DNA from 3 places in the Bradyrhizobium sp. LTSPM299 genome. Region 1 is predicted to be linked to each of the others. Evidence: predicted binding sites of a transcription regulator. Region 1 holds the regulator's gene; each other region holds the start of a gene.

Region 1 (5,371 bases):
TTTGGGCCGCCCATTGAGGCGGCCTGAGCGAGGGAACACTGATAATCGTGCCAACCCTGAAGCAGACGTCCGGTGCGCTTCCGAGCCGCTGCTCCAATTGCGGGTTCGTGTTCATTTCCAATGATTTTGGCGCTACAGAATCGACAGGCGCAGCATTCATCAACAACGTGACCCAGTGTCAAAGGTGCGGACGTCCAGCCCGTGTCGTCGACGGAAAATTTGACTTCGTTGAGAACGCGATCCGCGTCGTTCATGCGCCGCAAGAAACGATCGAGATCCTGCGTGTTCTGCAGACCGCACTGGACGAAGCTCGGCAGGGGAAGCCAGAGGCCGAGGTTGTCAGTACGATCGAAGCTTCCTCGCCAGAGCTCGCCGTCGCAATCAAGAAAAAGATGTCGGCTGGCGGGGCGCTTACCGCCTTGCTGCTTACCCTTCTCGCAAGCTGCTCGAATAGCACAACACTGAACTGGAACCAGCTGGTCGATCAGGTGCATGTCTACGCAACAGGCCAGGAGCCATACCCAAGACTAACACCCTTAGCCGCGCCCGCGGAAGAACCAGAAGCACGACCAAAGCAGACCAGACAGCAACGGCGCCACCAAGAACGCCAAGAAGCCAAAAAGGCTCGTCAGCAGCGGCCGCAACAGCCAAAGAAACCTAAGCATTAGGCGGAGCAAGCGGCTTCGGCATTTTCGGTGCCTCACTGAGGCGCCGCAAGCTTCCTTCGGTGCGATCGAATGATCACATCTGCGAAATTTCGCGGTGTTTCCGCTCTGTTTTCGCGCACGACTAAATCCGTTTTTACCGGGATGGGCGATACTCTCGCCTCGGCGGCGAGTTCTTTCATGCGTTCCTGCCCGCGGAGGCCAGGATTGTTGGCACTCGTGAAACGACTGCTCATGGCAGCTCCTTTCGTTTTTGAGATGGTTGGAAGCCCGAGCACGGGCACAGGTCGCCGATCTCGCGGAGCGAGCCGGGATTCGAAGTTGGATGGTGGATTGGCGCGCCTATCAGGCGCGCGACATGCCTTGCAGGATTAGCTGCTCGAGTTGGGCTGCTGCCCATACGATTAGTCGGGTTAGGACGAAGGCCCGGTCGGCAGCTCGAACAAACCGAGGTGGTACTCGGCCGCGTCGGGATCAGCGTCGGGTATCTTGACGAGGGTGAAGGCGGCCTGGGGAAACTGCTCCCAGACCTTCAGGTCGGCGGCCGTCACCGTCAGCCAGCCGAACCGGAACATGTAGCGGCCCGGCTCCGTGACGCGTCCAGCCTTTTGCCAAGTGACCTTGTCGACCACCGCGCGTGTCCTTGTCGGACCGTGATGATGCGCCAAGGCGCCATTGGACGCAAATCCACAAATGCGCCCCGGAACGCTAAGTCCGGGGTCGCTGGAAATGACTTTGGTCACCCGCCGCGCGGAGGCTCATCCCGCGGCGATGATGGTCTCAACCCAAAAACAGCGACGCGAATACGGAGGGCCGCCGCTCCACGACCTTGGGCTCGCGCTCGACGGTCGACGCGACCGCCGGCAGCTGCAGCACGGTGACGCGCTGGCCTTCGCAGAGCTGGGTCACCAGCAAGCGGTTGCCGTCGGGGAATTCGACCGCATCATGATGGCGATCGGGAACGTCGGGCTCGACCTCGTTGAACACGCCGACGCGGTAGCCGATCGTCCGGGTCCAGAGCCAGCGGCCGTCGTAGCGGACGTTCTCGGCGAAGGCGAGCTCGGTGCCCGGACGCATGCACACCGCAACGGCGGGATCATGCTCCGAAGCAAAGCCGCGGGTCGACGTGCCGCGGAAGGTCGTGGTGATCAGCGTCTCTCCGACGACGGCGGGGCGCGATGCCACGGCGTGCAGACTATAGTCACACATCGGATGGCTCCTCATTTCGAGGTAGCGACCCGTGCCTCTCCTTGAGGCATAGGGCCTCTACCAGAGTGGACGATAGCGTACGATCTTCTTCCCGTTTCTGGGCGATTGTACGACTGACCGTGGAGCACTCCGATCACAAACGCGCTACAGCGCGTTTGCTGCCTCAGTACTTGCGATAGAGCCCGATCAGCTTGCCCTGGATCCGCACCCGGTTCGGCGGCAGGATGCGCACTTCATAGGCGGTGTTGGCCGGCTCGAGCGCGATCGAGGCGCCGCGGCGGCGGAAGCGCTTCAGGGTGGCTTCCTCTTCGTCGATCAGCGCCACCACGATATCGCCGGTGTTGGCGGTGTCGTTGCGCTGGATCAACGCCATGTCGCCGTCGAGAATGCCGGCTTCGACCATCGAGTCGCCGCGCACTTCCAGCGCGTAGTGCTCCCCGGAGCCGAGCATGTCGGGCGGGACGCTGATGGTGTGGCTGCGGGTCTGCAGCGCCTCGATCGGGGTACCGGCCGCGATCCGGCCCATCACGGGGACTGCGACCGGGCGGTTGCCGTCCTCCTCGGCCGTCATCGGCGCGGTCGAGCGTTTGCCGAGCGTGCCCTCGATGACGCTTGGCGTGAAGCCACGCCGGCCATTGCCGCCGCCGCCGGAGAGCTCGGGAAGCTTGATCACCTCGATCGCGCGGGCGCGGTTGGGCAGGCGGCGGATGAAGCCGCGCTCTTCCAGGGCCGTGATGAGGCGGTGGATACCGGATTTCGAGCGCAGGTCGAGCGCGTCCTTCATCTCGTCGAAGGAGGGCGGCACGCCGGCCTCTTTCAGACGTTCGTTGATGAAACGCAGAAGTTCGTACTGTTTGCGCGTGAGCATCTCGAGCATTCCCCCGGTTGGTAGCGTCGTTCGATTCCGAGACTTCAGAAGAAAGCCGGACCTCGGGAGCGCGAAACTCCGAGACGGACTCCCATTTGGTGACACCAGTACTCGAAACAAATCATGAACGGACACTATATGTTCGATATGTGTTCCGCAACCACTTAATTTCAGGTGAACGTAACTGGCACTCCCGATGCGCGGCTACCGCGAAGGCCTCACTCCGGCATGGTCAGGATCTCGCACGCCGCGCCCTTGGCGGCGGCCGGCGCGAACGGCGGGCGGATCAGAAGTGCCCGTGCCGCAGCGAGATTTCCCAACAGCGAACTGTCCTGCTGCGTGACCGGCGTTGCGATCAGCGTGCCGTTGTCGCGCTGCTCGAGCCGCGCGCGCAGATAATCCTCGCGCTGGTCGTTGGCGGCGAGATCGCGGCCGAGCAGGGCGCGCTCGCGGACATGATGAACCGTCTTGCGGCCGCACAGGCTGCGAATCAGCGGCACCAGAAACAGGAAGGCGCACACATAGGACGACACTGGATTGCCGGGCAGGCCGATCACCCGCATTCCCCCGAGACGCCCGTGCATCATCGGTTTGCCCGGCCGCATCGCGATCCGCCAGAACGCCATATTGACGCCCTCGGCCTCCAGCGACTGCTTGACCAGGTCGTGGTCGCCGACCGAGGCGCCGCCGGTGGTGATCAGGATGTCGGCCCCGACGTCACGCGCGCGGCGGATCCCCGCGGTCGTCGACGCCACAGTGTCGGCCGCGATTCCGAGATCGACGGTCTCGGCACCCTCGGCGCGGGCCAGCGCCCGCAGCGCATAGCCGTTGGAATAGACGATCTGGCCGGGGCCGGGGCGGGAGCCGGGCATTACGAGTTCATCGCCGGTCGCCAGCACCGCCACCTTCGGACGGCGGCACACCGGCAGCTCCGGATAGTTCATCGCAGCCGCAAGCGACAGCGCGCGGTCGGCCAGCAGACTGCCGCCTGCCAGCAGCACATCGCCCTCGTGGAAATCCACGCCGGCCGCGCGGATATGTCGTCCTTTGGCGGCCGCCTCGGTGATGGTGATGTGGTCGCCGTCGGTGCGGGTGTCTTCCTGGATGATGATCGCGTCGGCGCCGTCGGGGATCACGCCGCCGGTAAAAATCCGCACCGCTTCGCCGGCGCCGACCGTCCGCGCGAACGGCCGGCCGGCCGCGACCTCGCCGATCACCTTGAGCCGGGCCGACAGGTTGGCCGCATCGGCTGCGCGCACCGCATAGCCGTCCATCGCCGACATCGGCTGCGGCGGCTGGGTGCGCCGCGCCGCGATATCGCGCGCCAGCGTGCGGTGATAGGCGGCATCGAGCGCCACCATCTCCTCGGGCAGCGGGTCGGCGCCCGCGAGGATGGCGGCGAGGGCATCGGCAACCGGCATCAGGGCCACGGGCAAAGCTCCTCAAAGTCCGAGTCTTCAAATTCCAAGTGCGGTCAGCGCCCTTGCCACGTCATCCGTCGATGTCACGTGGATGGCCTGAAGGCCGCGCGCCCGCGCGCCTTCGATATTGGCAGCCGAGTCGTCGAAGAACAGGATCCGCGACGCCGGCACGCCGATCGCTTTTACCACATGATCATAGGCCTCGGCGTCGGGTTTCCTTAAGCCGATCGTCGACGACAGGAAGACGGTCCTGAAGTGACTGAGCAGGTCGGCATAGGCGGCCGAGAAATGCGCGATGTGGGCCGGGTTGGTGTTGGAAAACGCATAGAGCGGCATCCGCTTCGCGGCGTTCGCGAGCAGGGGGCGGATGCCCACCATCTCGCCGGTGAAGATCGCGTTCCAGCCCTCGAGGAACTGCGCGTCGGTGAGGTCGACACCCAGCGAGCTCCGCAGGTTCGCGAAAAACGCCGCGTCGTCGATCCGACCGATCTCGTGATGCTTGAAACTGTCGTCGACGACGAAACGTTTTGCGAGGACGGCGGGCGCACAGCCGGCGTGCTGCGCCCAGCGCGCCATCACTTCGTCGAAGCTGATGTCGAGCACGACGCGGCCGATATCGAACAGCAGCACGTCGACGGAATTGGGGGAAAGGGAGGAGGTCATTGCGGGAACGGTGTACGAGAATTTGTGCGCAACATCAACGCTGTCGTCCCGGCGAAAGCCGGGATCCATAACTACAGGGTTGTGTTGTCGAAAAAGCTGTAGCCCCAGCGGCGCGCGACAATCGGCATTTGTGGTTGGGTCCCGGGTCAAGCCCGGGACGACACCGAATTTGTGGCGCGACCTGCGAGTCATACACCAACATTCTCGCGACATGATTGTCCGAGCTTTACAAAAAAAACGAAATGACTTCTGTCGCGGGACCTTGTGCCGCGGGCAAATCAGTGATCGTGATTTCCGGCGGGAACGCGCGGAGCCGGCAACTCATCCCGGATGGGACAGCGCCGAGACGATCAACGACAGTCCGGAGAACAGCAGCAGCACCAGGACGGTCTTGCGGAACGTCTCATCGTTGATTTTTCCAAACAGTTTGAAGCCGGCCCAAAGGCCGGCCACCATGAATGGAATGCCCAACGCGTACAGTGCCAGCGTATCTCTGGTGATTGAGCCGGCAGCCGCCTGGGAGATCGAGATAACCACGAATGCTA
Region 2 (5,371 bases), on a different contig from region 1:
GATCGCCGCCGGCGTCGTCAGCAGCAGCAGGCCGCAATCGATCGACCAGGCGAACCAGGCGCTGCGCCGATTCTGCCCGATCAACTGCCAGGAATGCAGCAGCAGCAGCGCCCAGAGCGGCCGCGCCAGGATCAGCGGGCCGAACTCGACGCTCGGCGAGGAGAACACGACCACCGTCATCGACAGCAGCACCGCGAGCACAGCCTGCGGGCCGCCGACAATGGCGCGCGCCAACCGGTAGAAGGCGATGAAGGTCGCGACCGCGCAGATTTGCGCCAGCAGATAGACGCCGAACACATGGTTGCCGGCGGCGCGGAAGGCGATGTCGGCAAGCCAGAACGACAGCGGCGGCCCCATGTCGGTGCCGACCTGATATTCGCGGCCGAACGCCAGCACACCGGCGAGGTCGCCGGGCGGACTGCCGTAGAAGATCAGCGGCAGCAACAGCCAGATCGCCGCCTGCGCCAGCACCACGATCCAGACCACCAGCAGTGGCCGGGCGCGGATCAGTTCGACAACCAGGGAGGTAAACCGCATGAAACGCCTGAAAAGCCCCAGCCACCGTGTCAGCGGCGCAATCCGATCCGAGGGATTTGATAGTCGCGGGCCGCGACGGACGCAACCGGGGTAGAGTGTGCCCGCGCTGCAAAGTCAAATTCCACTGTCATGCCCCGCTTCAAGCGGGGCACCCGGTACGCCGCGGCGGCTCGGCAGGAGCACAACTGTCTCTGGAATACTGGGTCGCCCGGACGAGCCGGGCGATGACAGCGGAGGTTGGGGCGGCAGAGCCGCGCGCTACGCCGCCTCGGATGCTGCGGCTTCGCTGTCCACGCCCCCCGTGAACAGGTCGGGCTCGACCGTCGCTGGGAAATGCTTCAGCCGCGCCGCGACGACGGGGGCAAAGAAGGTGCGGTGATGGGCGCTGGGGCCGAGCCGGTCCAGCGCCGCGAGGTGCTCGGGGACGCCGTAGCCCTTGTGCTGCTCGAAACCGTAGCCGGGACAGTCCAGCGCCAGCGCGCACATCAGGCGGTCGCGCGTCACCTTGGCGATGATCGAGGCGGCCGCGATCGACAGCACCAGGCCGTCGCCGCCGATCACGGCCTCGCAGTCGCAGGGCGTGGCGAGCTTGTCGCGGCCGTCGACGAACACGTGCTTCGGCGTCTCCGGCAGCGCATGGACAGCGCGCGCCAGCGCCCACAGCGAAGCGCGTAAAATATTGTCGCGGTCGATCCGTGCGCGCGAGGCCACCACGACCGAGAAGGCTGCGGTTGCGCAGATCTCCTCGAACAATTCCTCGCGGCGTTCGGCGGTCAACCGCTTCGAATCGTCGATGCCTTTTGGAATGCGGTTGGGATCCAGCACCACGGCGGCGGCGACCACGGGGCCGGCCAGCGGGCCGCGCCCGGCCTCGTCGCAGCCAGCGATCGGCCAGACGCCGCGCTTGATCAGCGCGCGCTCGCGCCGAAAACTCGGCCGCGTCACGACGACCACGCGCTTCTCAGGCTTCTTCTTGGATTTGTCCCGAATCATGCGGGGATGGTGATCAAGCATGACGCGCGGCGCAACCGGGAACCTGCCGCCCCTCCCCGCTATTCAAAGCTAGTCGGGCAGCGACACCCGCCTGTCGTCACCGACCTCAAAGCCCGGTGCGCGTACAACTTCCCAGGCGTGGCCGTCCGGATCGGCGAAATAACCGCAGTAGCCGCCGTAGCTCGTGGGCTGTGCCGGGTTCAACAGCTTGGCCCCCTTCGAGAGCGCGAACGCCATCACGATATCGACCTCGGCATCGTCGCGGCAGTTCCACGCGATCGCGACGCCGCGGAACGCCGCCGGACGTGGCTGATCGGGAAGTGCGGCGTCGGCCGCAAGCAGATGCCATGGGAACAGTCCGAGCACGGTGCCGCCGGTGTCGAAGAAGGCAACCTCCTCGCCGGTCGCGCGCATCTTCCTGGTGAAGCCGAGCGATTCATAGAAGGCGATGCTGGCGCGCATGTCGGCGACGCCGAGCGTGAGGACGGTGAAGCGTGGGGTTGGGGTGGCGTTACTCATCGTGACACTCACTCATGCGACTTCTTCGTAGCCCGGATGGAGCGAAGCGCAATCCGGGAAAGCACCTCCACAGAGAGACCTTCCCGGATTTCGCTTCGCTTCATCCGGGCTACCGATCTTAGCACCTAAAACAAACTCAGCTGCTGCCCGTTGCGCTTCGGCTTGGCAAAATGGTCGGTGGTCAGCTTGGTCCGCCGCTTGTTCAGCCCGAGCTTTTCGCAGGCGATCTCGAAGCGGCGGCCGATCATCCAGGCCATCGGGCCGGTGCCTTTCATCCGGGTGCCCCATTGAGAGTCGTAGTCGCGGCCGCCGCGCATGTCGCGGATCAGCGTGAAGACGTGGCGATAGCGGTCGGGATAGTTCGCCATCAGCCATTCGCGAAACAAATCGCGCACCTCGAGCGGCAGGCGGAGCAGCACATAGCTCGCCTCTTTTGCGCCGGCATGGGCGGCGGCATCGAGGATGCGCTCGATCTCGGAGTCGTTCAGCGCCGGGATCACGGGCGCAACCATCACGGTCGCCGGGATGCCGGCGTCGGCGAGGCGCTTGATCGCCTCGAGGCGCTTCGGCGGGCTCGACGCGCGCGGCTCCATGGTGCGCGCCAGCTTCGGGTCGAGCGTCGTCACCGACAGCGCGACCTTGACCAGGTTGCGCTTGGCCATCCGCGCCAGGATATCGATGTCGCGCGTCACCAGCGCCGACTTGGTCACGATGCCGACCGGATGGCCGGCGCGCTCCAGCACCTCGAGAATGCCGCGCATGATTTTCCGCTCACGCTCGATCGGCTGATAGGGATCGGTGTTGGTGCCGATCGCGATCATCCGCGCCTCGTAATCGAGCGCCGCCAACTCCTTCTCGAGCAGCTCCGGCGCGTCGGGCTTGGCAAGCAATTTGGTTTCGAAATCGAGACCCGGCGACAGGCCGAGATAGGCGTGGGTCGGCCGCGCGAAACAATAGACGCAGCCATGCTCGCAGCCGCGATAGGGATTGATCGAACGGTCGAAGCCGATGTCGGGCGACTCGTTGCGGGTGATCACCTTGCGCGAGGTATCGATCGTAACCGTGGTCTTGAACGGCGGCAGCTCTTCGAGACTCTGCCAGCCGTCGTCGAAGGCGACCCTCGCCTCGGCCTCGTAGCGGCCGCTGGCGTTGGACTGCGCGCCGCGGCCGCGTCGCCGTTCGCCTTCGATCGCGACTGCAAGTTCGGGAAACGGGGTGGGAAAAGGAGAAGCTGCACCCGCCGGGTTATCGGAGGGCGCCGTTACCGGCGGGTGCTTGAGGGCATGAGAGGATGCTCGGCTCATGTTCTGAAGCTAACACAGTGCGAGAACAAAGCAAGAACAAGCGCAGAAGAAATCCACAAAACAGTGCTGTAAAAATCTGCAGGCGAAAAGGCTGCTTTGAAAATGACAAGGTGATAACACAGCGCGATTTTGCAACCGTTTGAGCCAACGAAGCCTCAATCATGCTGAGCGTGATCATTCCGACCGACGGCGTCGAGCGCACCGCGGTCGCGACCTTGGCGGCGCTGGTGCCGGGCGCGGCTGCGGGAATCATCCGCGAGGTGCTGCTGGTCGATCGCACCAATACCGACGTGATGGAGCGCGTGGCCGATGTGGCCGGCTGCCGCTTCCTGCGTTTCGAGGGCACCCGCGCCGCAGCGCTCGCCGCTGGCGCCAGGCAGGCCCGCTCGCCCTGGTTGATGTTCCTGCATCCGGGCGCGGTGCTCGACCCGGGCTGGATCGAGGAGACCACGCAATTCATCCAGATCGTGGCGGCGAGCGGCAAGGATCGCGCCGGCATCTTCCGCTACACCCGCTCGCCCTACACCGATTCCAGCCTGCGCGACGGCCTCAAATTCGTCGCCCGGATGATCGCGGGGCCCTCCGCCGAGCAGGGCCTCCTGATCGCGCGCGACCATTACGAGCGGCTCGGCGGCTACCGGCCGGAGAGCAGCCGCTCCGAGGCGCGTCTGCTCCGCCGGCTCGGCCGCTCCTCCCGCACCATGCTGCGCAGCCGGATCATGGTTGCATAAACGATACTTGCTAAAGTCAAATAATTATTTGACAATGGCAAATATCAGAGATGCACCATGACCGATCCCGAGGACCAGGTCGCCGCGGTCCGCGGCTTCAACCGTTTCTACACCCGCAAGCTCGGCGTGCTCGACCAGCATCTGCTGCAGAGCCCGTTTTCGCTGAGCGAGGCGCGGGTGCTGTACGAACTCGCCCATCGCGAGGATGCAGCCGCCCGCGATATCGGGATCGAGCTCGGCCTCGACGCCGGCTATCTCAGCCGCATCGTCCAGAAATTCGACGACGACGGGCTGATCGCCCGCAAGCCGCTGCCGACCGACCGGCGGCAGGTCCGGCTCAACCTCACCGCCAAGGGGCGGCAGACTTTTGCCAAGCTCAACCGCAGTTCGCATGACGAGGTCGCCGCGATGCTCGACAGCCTCGACGGCGAAAGCCGCACGGCCGTGGTGCGCGCGATGGGCACGATCGAGCGGATGCTGGAGCCGCCGGCCTCAAAGCCGGCCGGCTTCCTGCTGCGCAGCCACCGCGTCGGCGACATCGGCTGGGTGATCTCGCGGCAGGGACGCGCCTATGCCGAGGAATATGGCTGGGACATCAGCTACGAGGCGCTCGTGGCGGAGATCTGCGCGCAGTTCATCCGGTCGTTCGATCCGGCGCGCGAGCATTGCTGGATCGCCGAGGTCGACGGCGAGCCGGTCGGATCGATCTTCCTGGTCAACGGCGGCGAAGGCGTCGCCAAACTGCGCCTGTTGCTGGTGGAGGAGAAGGCGCGCGGGCTCGGCGTCGGACGCGCGCTGGTCGAGCAATGCATCCGCACCGCGCGCGACAATGGCTACACGCGGATGACGCTGTGGACCCAGAGCATCCTGCTCGCCGCGCGCGGCATCTACGCCCGCGCCGGCTTCCGCCAGGTCAAGGAAGAGAAGCATCACAGCTTTGGCGTCGACCTGGTCGGCGAAACCTGGGAGATGGAGCTGTGAAGCCGCAGCGCCGCGAAGCCGCGCGGCGCGTGACGGCGGAGCTCATCACTTTCTATACGCGGCGCGCTCACGCGCTGCGCGCCGAGGCGTACCGTAACGCCGTTCGGACGGTGTGGCGCGGTCTGGTCAGGATCATTGGTGGCCGCTCGTCATTCCGGGGCGCGCGAAGCGCGAGCCCGGAATCCATTTCACCACCGATTTTGCGGTCCGATGGATTCCGGGCTCGCGCCAAGAGGCGCGCCCCGGAATGACGAGGGGAGAGAGAACGGCTACGCGCTCGCGCCCTGCGCCTTTGGGCGGCGCAGA
Region 3 (5,371 bases), on a different contig from region 1:
CGTCATTGTCATGCACTGACGCGTCGAGATCGCGCTGCTGCTGCACCACGATCTCGGTACGCCCTGCGGCGAGGCGAATAAGATCGAAGCCGAAGCCGGGATCGAGGGGATCGTTTAAGCTTTCGAGCCGTTCGCGGAACAGGCGGTCGATCATCTCGGGCCTGGTGACCGGACGCCCGGCCTCGACCGCGATGCTGCGTACCGCGCCGTCGGTGCGGAAGAAGCTCGCCTCCAGTTGCCGCGCGCCCTTGCCCTGTCTGTCCATCGCCGTCACCAGCGTGCGGGCGAGGTTTTGCAGCGTCAGCGTGATCACGCTGTCGGTGGTGACGGGCTCGGCGAAACGTTTCTCCACGATGTAATCGGGCAGCGGCTTGCGCGGACTGATCGGGGCATCGCCCTGCCCGAGCGCGTGGCTGAGCAGCGTCGTGAAGGCTGCGCCGAACCGCGCCGAGATCTCGTGCGGCGCGCGCGCGGCGACATCGCCGATGGTTTTCAACCCGGCGCGGCGAAGCCCGGTGGTAACAGCCTCGCCGGCGCCGAGCGCTGCGACCAGCAGCGGGCCGATGGCGTGGGCTTCCTCGCCGGCGGTGACGATCTTGCCCGAGGTGTGCCGCGTCAGCGTGCGCGCCGCGATCGAGGTGCCAGCGATTGCGGCGCTGACCGCAAAACCGCGCTGGCTCAGCGCGTTCGTCGCGATCTGCAGCAGCGCGCGCTCGCCGCCGAACAGATGCGCGCAGCCGGTAATGTCGAGGAACAACCCATAAGGGGGATCCAGCGCCACCAGCGGCGTGAAGCGGTCGCACCAGTCGGCGATGTCGTTCAGCGTCTTCGCATCGGCGGCGGGATCGGCGTCGTAAACCGTCAGCTCCGGACAGATCGCGCGCGCATTGGCGAGCGGCAGCCCGATCGAGAGCCCCGCACGCACCGCGGCCTCGTCGATAGACTGCAGCAGGATGGCGTTGTGGTCCTTTGCGACGACGACGCTGGGGATTTCTTGTTTCGCCTCTCCCGCTTGCGGGGGAGGCCGGATCGCATCGCCAGATGCGATCCGGGTGGGGGCTCTCTCCTCACGAAGAGTGTGACTCGTGGAGAAACCCCCACCCCAACCCTCCCCCGCAAGCGGGAGAGGGAGCCCTAACACCTCCCGCGCATCAGCTCGCGAGACGCTGCTCTGCGCCAACCTGCGCGTGATGCGGTCGATGGGCAGGCGTGGCAGCCATAGGCTGAGGATGCGCCGACGGTTCACTGAATTGGCACTCATCACATTTCCATTCCATGATCCATCGCCCGACCGGGCCATGACGATTGCGCACCAGCTCGGCATCGAACCGCGGCGCGCCCCAGGGCGCCGCAGGCATTGAGGCACTCGCGGCCGAGCCCGGCGGTGAATGCGCCGCGCGCACGATCCAGCGCGTCTCCGCGGTCGAGGGAATTGGCGTCGCCGCAATCCGCAGCACCAGCGCGGTGACGCCGGAGGCTTGCGCGGCCAATGTCAATTTGCGGCTGGCGACGAGATCGAGCTGGCGCGCATCGCCCCAGACCTCCAGCACCACCGCGCCCAGCGCGTCGCAGGCCAGCGCGTCGGCGGCGGTGCGCAAGCCGCTGTCGACATCGGCGGCGCGCACCGTGACCAGCAGCCGCGGATCGAGGCCGAGTTCGGCGAGCCCGCTCATCGACAGCGCGCCACTTTCGCGGTCGGAAAAATCCTGCCGCATCCAGACCAGCGGTTTGCGCGGCGACAGCCGTCCGGCAAGCCCTGCAACGAAGCCGGTCGCGGCACCGCTTTGATGGCCGCTTGCGAACACCTCATGCAGCACGGCTGACGCAAGCCCGCCGCGCAGCATCGCATCCACGCTCGTGTGTCCGAGCGCGACGCGGTTCGGCATCGTCGCATCCGATGGCGCCTCGATGCGCGCGATGCTGCCGCGCAAGGACGCAAGCGTACCCGTGCGTGCGCCGTTCATATGCGCCGCTCCTTCCCAACCAAAATTTGAAGCCGTCACTGGTTCTGAACAGAGAACCACGCTGGCTCATTTGTTCATGATATGTTCTAATATAAAGCTAACAGAACCGGCAGAGTCAATCGGATTGGTGGGCTCTCCGATTCATCAGTGGAATCAAGGGGATTCAGGAACGGTCAGGAACGGGGCGCTGCCCCGCCCGCCGCTTCCACGCCTCACCAGGCGCGTGAACCCTGAAATAGCGGCGGCATGACGGAAACGGAGCAAATCGCATGCACATCATGATGCTCGACAACGACACCGATTTCGACGGCTGGCGCAAAGCCGCGCGGCGATTGGCATTGAATGACGTGAAGCCGGCTGATGTCACGTGGACGGTGCGCAATGCGGCCGAACTATTCGCGGCATCCAGCGTGAACGGATTCAGCGCGAACGACCTGCCCGATGCGCCGCATGCGGCCTTCAACGTGTCAGCCACATTCGTCAAGCTGGCAAGGACCGCGATCCTGCATCGCAATGGCGACCGTTTCGCCCTGCTTTATCGCCTGTTATGGCGGCTGCGCAGCCATCACGATCTGCTCGGCACCACGACCGACCTTGATGTCGCCGAGGTCAATGCGATGGCGCGCGCGGTCTATCGCGACATCGACCGGATGCACGCGCATCTCCGCTTCCGTGAAATCGGCCGCGAGCAGAAGGCGCGTTACGTCGCCTGGTTCGAGCCCGAGCATCGCATCGTCGAGGCCGCCGCGCCCTTCTTCGCCAGCCGCTTCGCCGACATGCCGTGGTCGATCCTGACCCCCGACGTGTCAGCGCATTGGGATGGCCACGCGATCTCGATCACGTCAGGCATCGACAAATCCGAGGTGCCGGCGGAGGACCGGCTCGAGGAAACGTGGCGACGTCATTACACCGGCATCTTCAATCCGGCGCGGCTGAAGGTGATGGAGGCACAGCACTCCTATTGGAGGAACCTGCCCGAGGACTCGATCATTAGGCCTTTACTCGAAGACGCAATGCGGATGACGGGTGGCTTCATCAAGAACGTGGCGAGCGAACCGCACACACCCGAGCGACAGCAGGACACGCCGATGGTCCGCGGAGATGCTCACGACACGATCGCGGCGTTGCGCGAACAGGCCGCCGGCTGCCGCGCCTGCCCGCTCTGGAAGGACGCCACCCGGACCGTGTTCGGCGAAGGTCCGCAAACCGCCTCGGTCATGCTGGTCGGCGAGCAGCCCGGCGACAAGGAAGATTTGGCCGGCAGGCCGTTCGTCGGCCCGGCCGGCGAGATGCTCGATCGCGCGCTGGCGGACGCCGGGATCGCGCGGGCCAAGGTCTACGTCACCAACGCGGTGAAGCATTTCAAATTCGTGCCGCGCGGCAAGATCCGGCTGCACCAGAAGCCGAACACACCCGAAATCCGCGCCTGCCGGCAATGGTACGAGCGTGAACTTGCCGCGATCCAGCCGGAACTCGTGGTGGCGCTCGGCGCCACCGCCGCCCAAAGCGTGTTCGGCAAGATCACACCGGTGAACAAGAACCGTGGCCGCCTGATCGATCACGACGGCACCAAGGTGCTGGTCACCGTGCATCCATCCTATCTGCTGCGGTTGCCGGACGAAGATGCCAAGGCACGGGAATACCAGCGATTTGTCGACGACCTGAAAATCGCAGGCTCCTTGTTGCGCCGCTCGGCACACGCCGCCTGAGTTCCCGCAAGCCTGTGGGACTACGGCAACACGTCACTGGAATTCCAGCAACACGTTGATGTGAAATGCATTGAAACAGTTGATAAACACCTACAACCTTGAATTGATCTGTGGTACGGTCACGTGTTCCGCAGGCATTGGGCGTCATGTTCACGCCATGACGTTCCCTGAGGTCGGCGCGCTGCACGATTCGACTAGCCCCAATCGTGCGGCGCGCGACCTCGACCTGGCGGCCCTCCAACTCAAATTCCCAGAGATCGGCAGCGTTCGTTGCTGACGATTGCCGTCCGGAGCCTCCAAGGGCCGGCCATTCAGCTGCACTGCACAAAAACGGGTCGCAAACTGGGGACGGATCGCTTTTACCGGCCGGATTTCAATTGCCTGTCACATGCATCGATCAAAGTCGGGGCCATTGGGACAGGAGTTTACCATGAGCGATATGGCGTTACCCGGCTCGATCGAGCCCGCCTTGAAAAAAGGCCCGGAGCTCGACAAGGGCTTTCATCCATTGACCGGCGTAATCTATTTGGGAGTGGTCGCGGCCGCCCTGTTGTTCGTCGCCTACAGCATTTATGCCGACGTCGATGCCACCGGCACGCGCGTCACGTCGTTGCTGCCCTATCTCATGCTGTTCGTTGCCCTGCTGATCGCGCTCGGCTTCGAATTCGTCAACGGCTTCCACGACACCGCCAATGCGGTCGCCACCGTGATCTACACCCGCTCGCTGCCGGCACACATCGCCGTGGTCTGGTCGGGCATGTTCAACCTGTTCGGCGTGCTGCTCTCCTCTGGCGCGGTCGCGTTCGGCATCGTCTCGCTGCTTCCGGTCGAACTGATCCTGCAGGTTGGCTCGAGCGCGGGCTTCGCGATGGTGTTCGCGCTGTTGATCGCCGCCATCATCTGGAACCTCGGCACCTGGTGGCTCGGGCTGCCGGCCTCGAGCTCGCACACCCTGATCGGATCGATCATGGGTGTCGGCATCGCCAACGCGCTGCTGCGCGGCCGTGACGGCACCTCCGGCGTGGACTGGACCCAGGCGGCCGGTATCGCCAAGGCGCTGCTGCTCTCGCCGCTGTTCGGCTTCGTGCTGGCCGCGGGCCTGCTCTACATCCTCAAGGCCGTGCTGGCGCGCGCAACGCCCGCTCTGTTCGGCGAGCCGGTCGGCGACCAGCCGCCGCCTTGGTGGATCCGGGGCATCCTGATCCTCACCTGCACGCTGGTCAGCTTCTTCCACGGCTCCAATGACGGCCAGAAGGGCATGGGCCTGATCATGCTGATCCTGATCGGCACCGTACCGACCGCCTATGCGCTCAACCGCGCGCTGCCCGACAGCGCGATCGCAGCGTTCACCACGCATTCGACCTCGGCCAGCAAGGTCATTGAAGGCAAGGCCGCCGGCTACAACGTGCTCGGCAACCCACGCCCGGCCGTGACCAACTATGTCTCGCAGCACCAGATCAACGAAGGCACCTATCCGTCGCTGGCGGTGCTGGTTCGCGACATCGGACAGCAGGTCACCCAGTATGGCTCGCTGGCCAAGTTCCCGGCTGACACGGTCGGCAACACCCGCAACGACATGTACCTGGCCTCCGAGGCGATCCGCATCCTGATGAAGGACAAGGAATCCGAGCTCTCCACCGCCGACGTCACCACGCTGAACGAGTACAAGGGCTCGCTCGATGCTGCGACGAAGTTCAT

Evidence for each region. The regulator LexA, encoded in region 1, represses DNA repair genes until DNA is damaged. The targets are predictions, from matches to a motif close to TGTTCNNNNTGTGTTCNG.
Region 2: the regulator LexA is predicted to act here: its motif matches at 3,375-3,392, upstream of UP10_RS22955 (PA0069 family radical SAM protein).
Region 3: the regulator LexA is predicted to act here: its motif matches at 2,036-2,053, upstream of UP10_RS00335 (ImuA family protein).

Annotation. Positions count from the first base shown of each region.
Region 1 covers NZ_JYMU01000031.1:62,473-67,843, forward strand. Annotated here, with positions in the region: gene UP10_RS42105 (hypothetical protein) at 48-668, shown strand; gene UP10_RS44350 (hypothetical protein) at 701-901, opposite strand; gene UP10_RS17810 (hypothetical protein) at 1,079-1,297, opposite strand; gene UP10_RS17815 (hypothetical protein) at 1,446-1,874, opposite strand; gene lexA (transcriptional repressor LexA) at 2,038-2,742, opposite strand; gene UP10_RS17825 (molybdopterin molybdotransferase MoeA) at 2,961-4,172, opposite strand; gene UP10_RS17830 (HAD family hydrolase) at 4,200-4,826, opposite strand; gene UP10_RS17835 (sulfite exporter TauE/SafE family protein) at 5,148-5,371, opposite strand, start outside.
Region 2 covers NZ_JYMU01000048.1:55,864-61,234, reverse strand. Annotated here, with positions in the region: gene UP10_RS22970 (glycosyltransferase family 39 protein) at 1-537, opposite strand, end outside; gene rnhB (ribonuclease HII) at 796-1,530, opposite strand; gene UP10_RS22960 (VOC family protein) at 1,600-2,049, opposite strand; gene UP10_RS22955 (PA0069 family radical SAM protein) at 2,175-3,353, opposite strand; gene UP10_RS22950 (glycosyltransferase) at 3,515-4,084, shown strand; gene UP10_RS22945 (bifunctional helix-turn-helix transcriptional regulator/GNAT family N-acetyltransferase) at 4,142-5,065, shown strand; gene UP10_RS46720 (RSP_7527 family protein) at 5,062-5,316, shown strand; gene moaB (molybdenum cofactor biosynthesis protein B) at 5,335-5,371, opposite strand, start outside.
Region 3 covers NZ_JYMU01000005.1:32,799-38,169, reverse strand. Annotated here, with positions in the region: gene UP10_RS00340 (Y-family DNA polymerase) at 1-1,261, opposite strand, end outside; gene UP10_RS00335 (ImuA family protein) at 1,152-1,964, opposite strand; gene UP10_RS00330 (UdgX family uracil-DNA binding protein) at 2,234-3,673, shown strand; gene UP10_RS00325 (inorganic phosphate transporter) at 4,104-5,371, shown strand, end outside.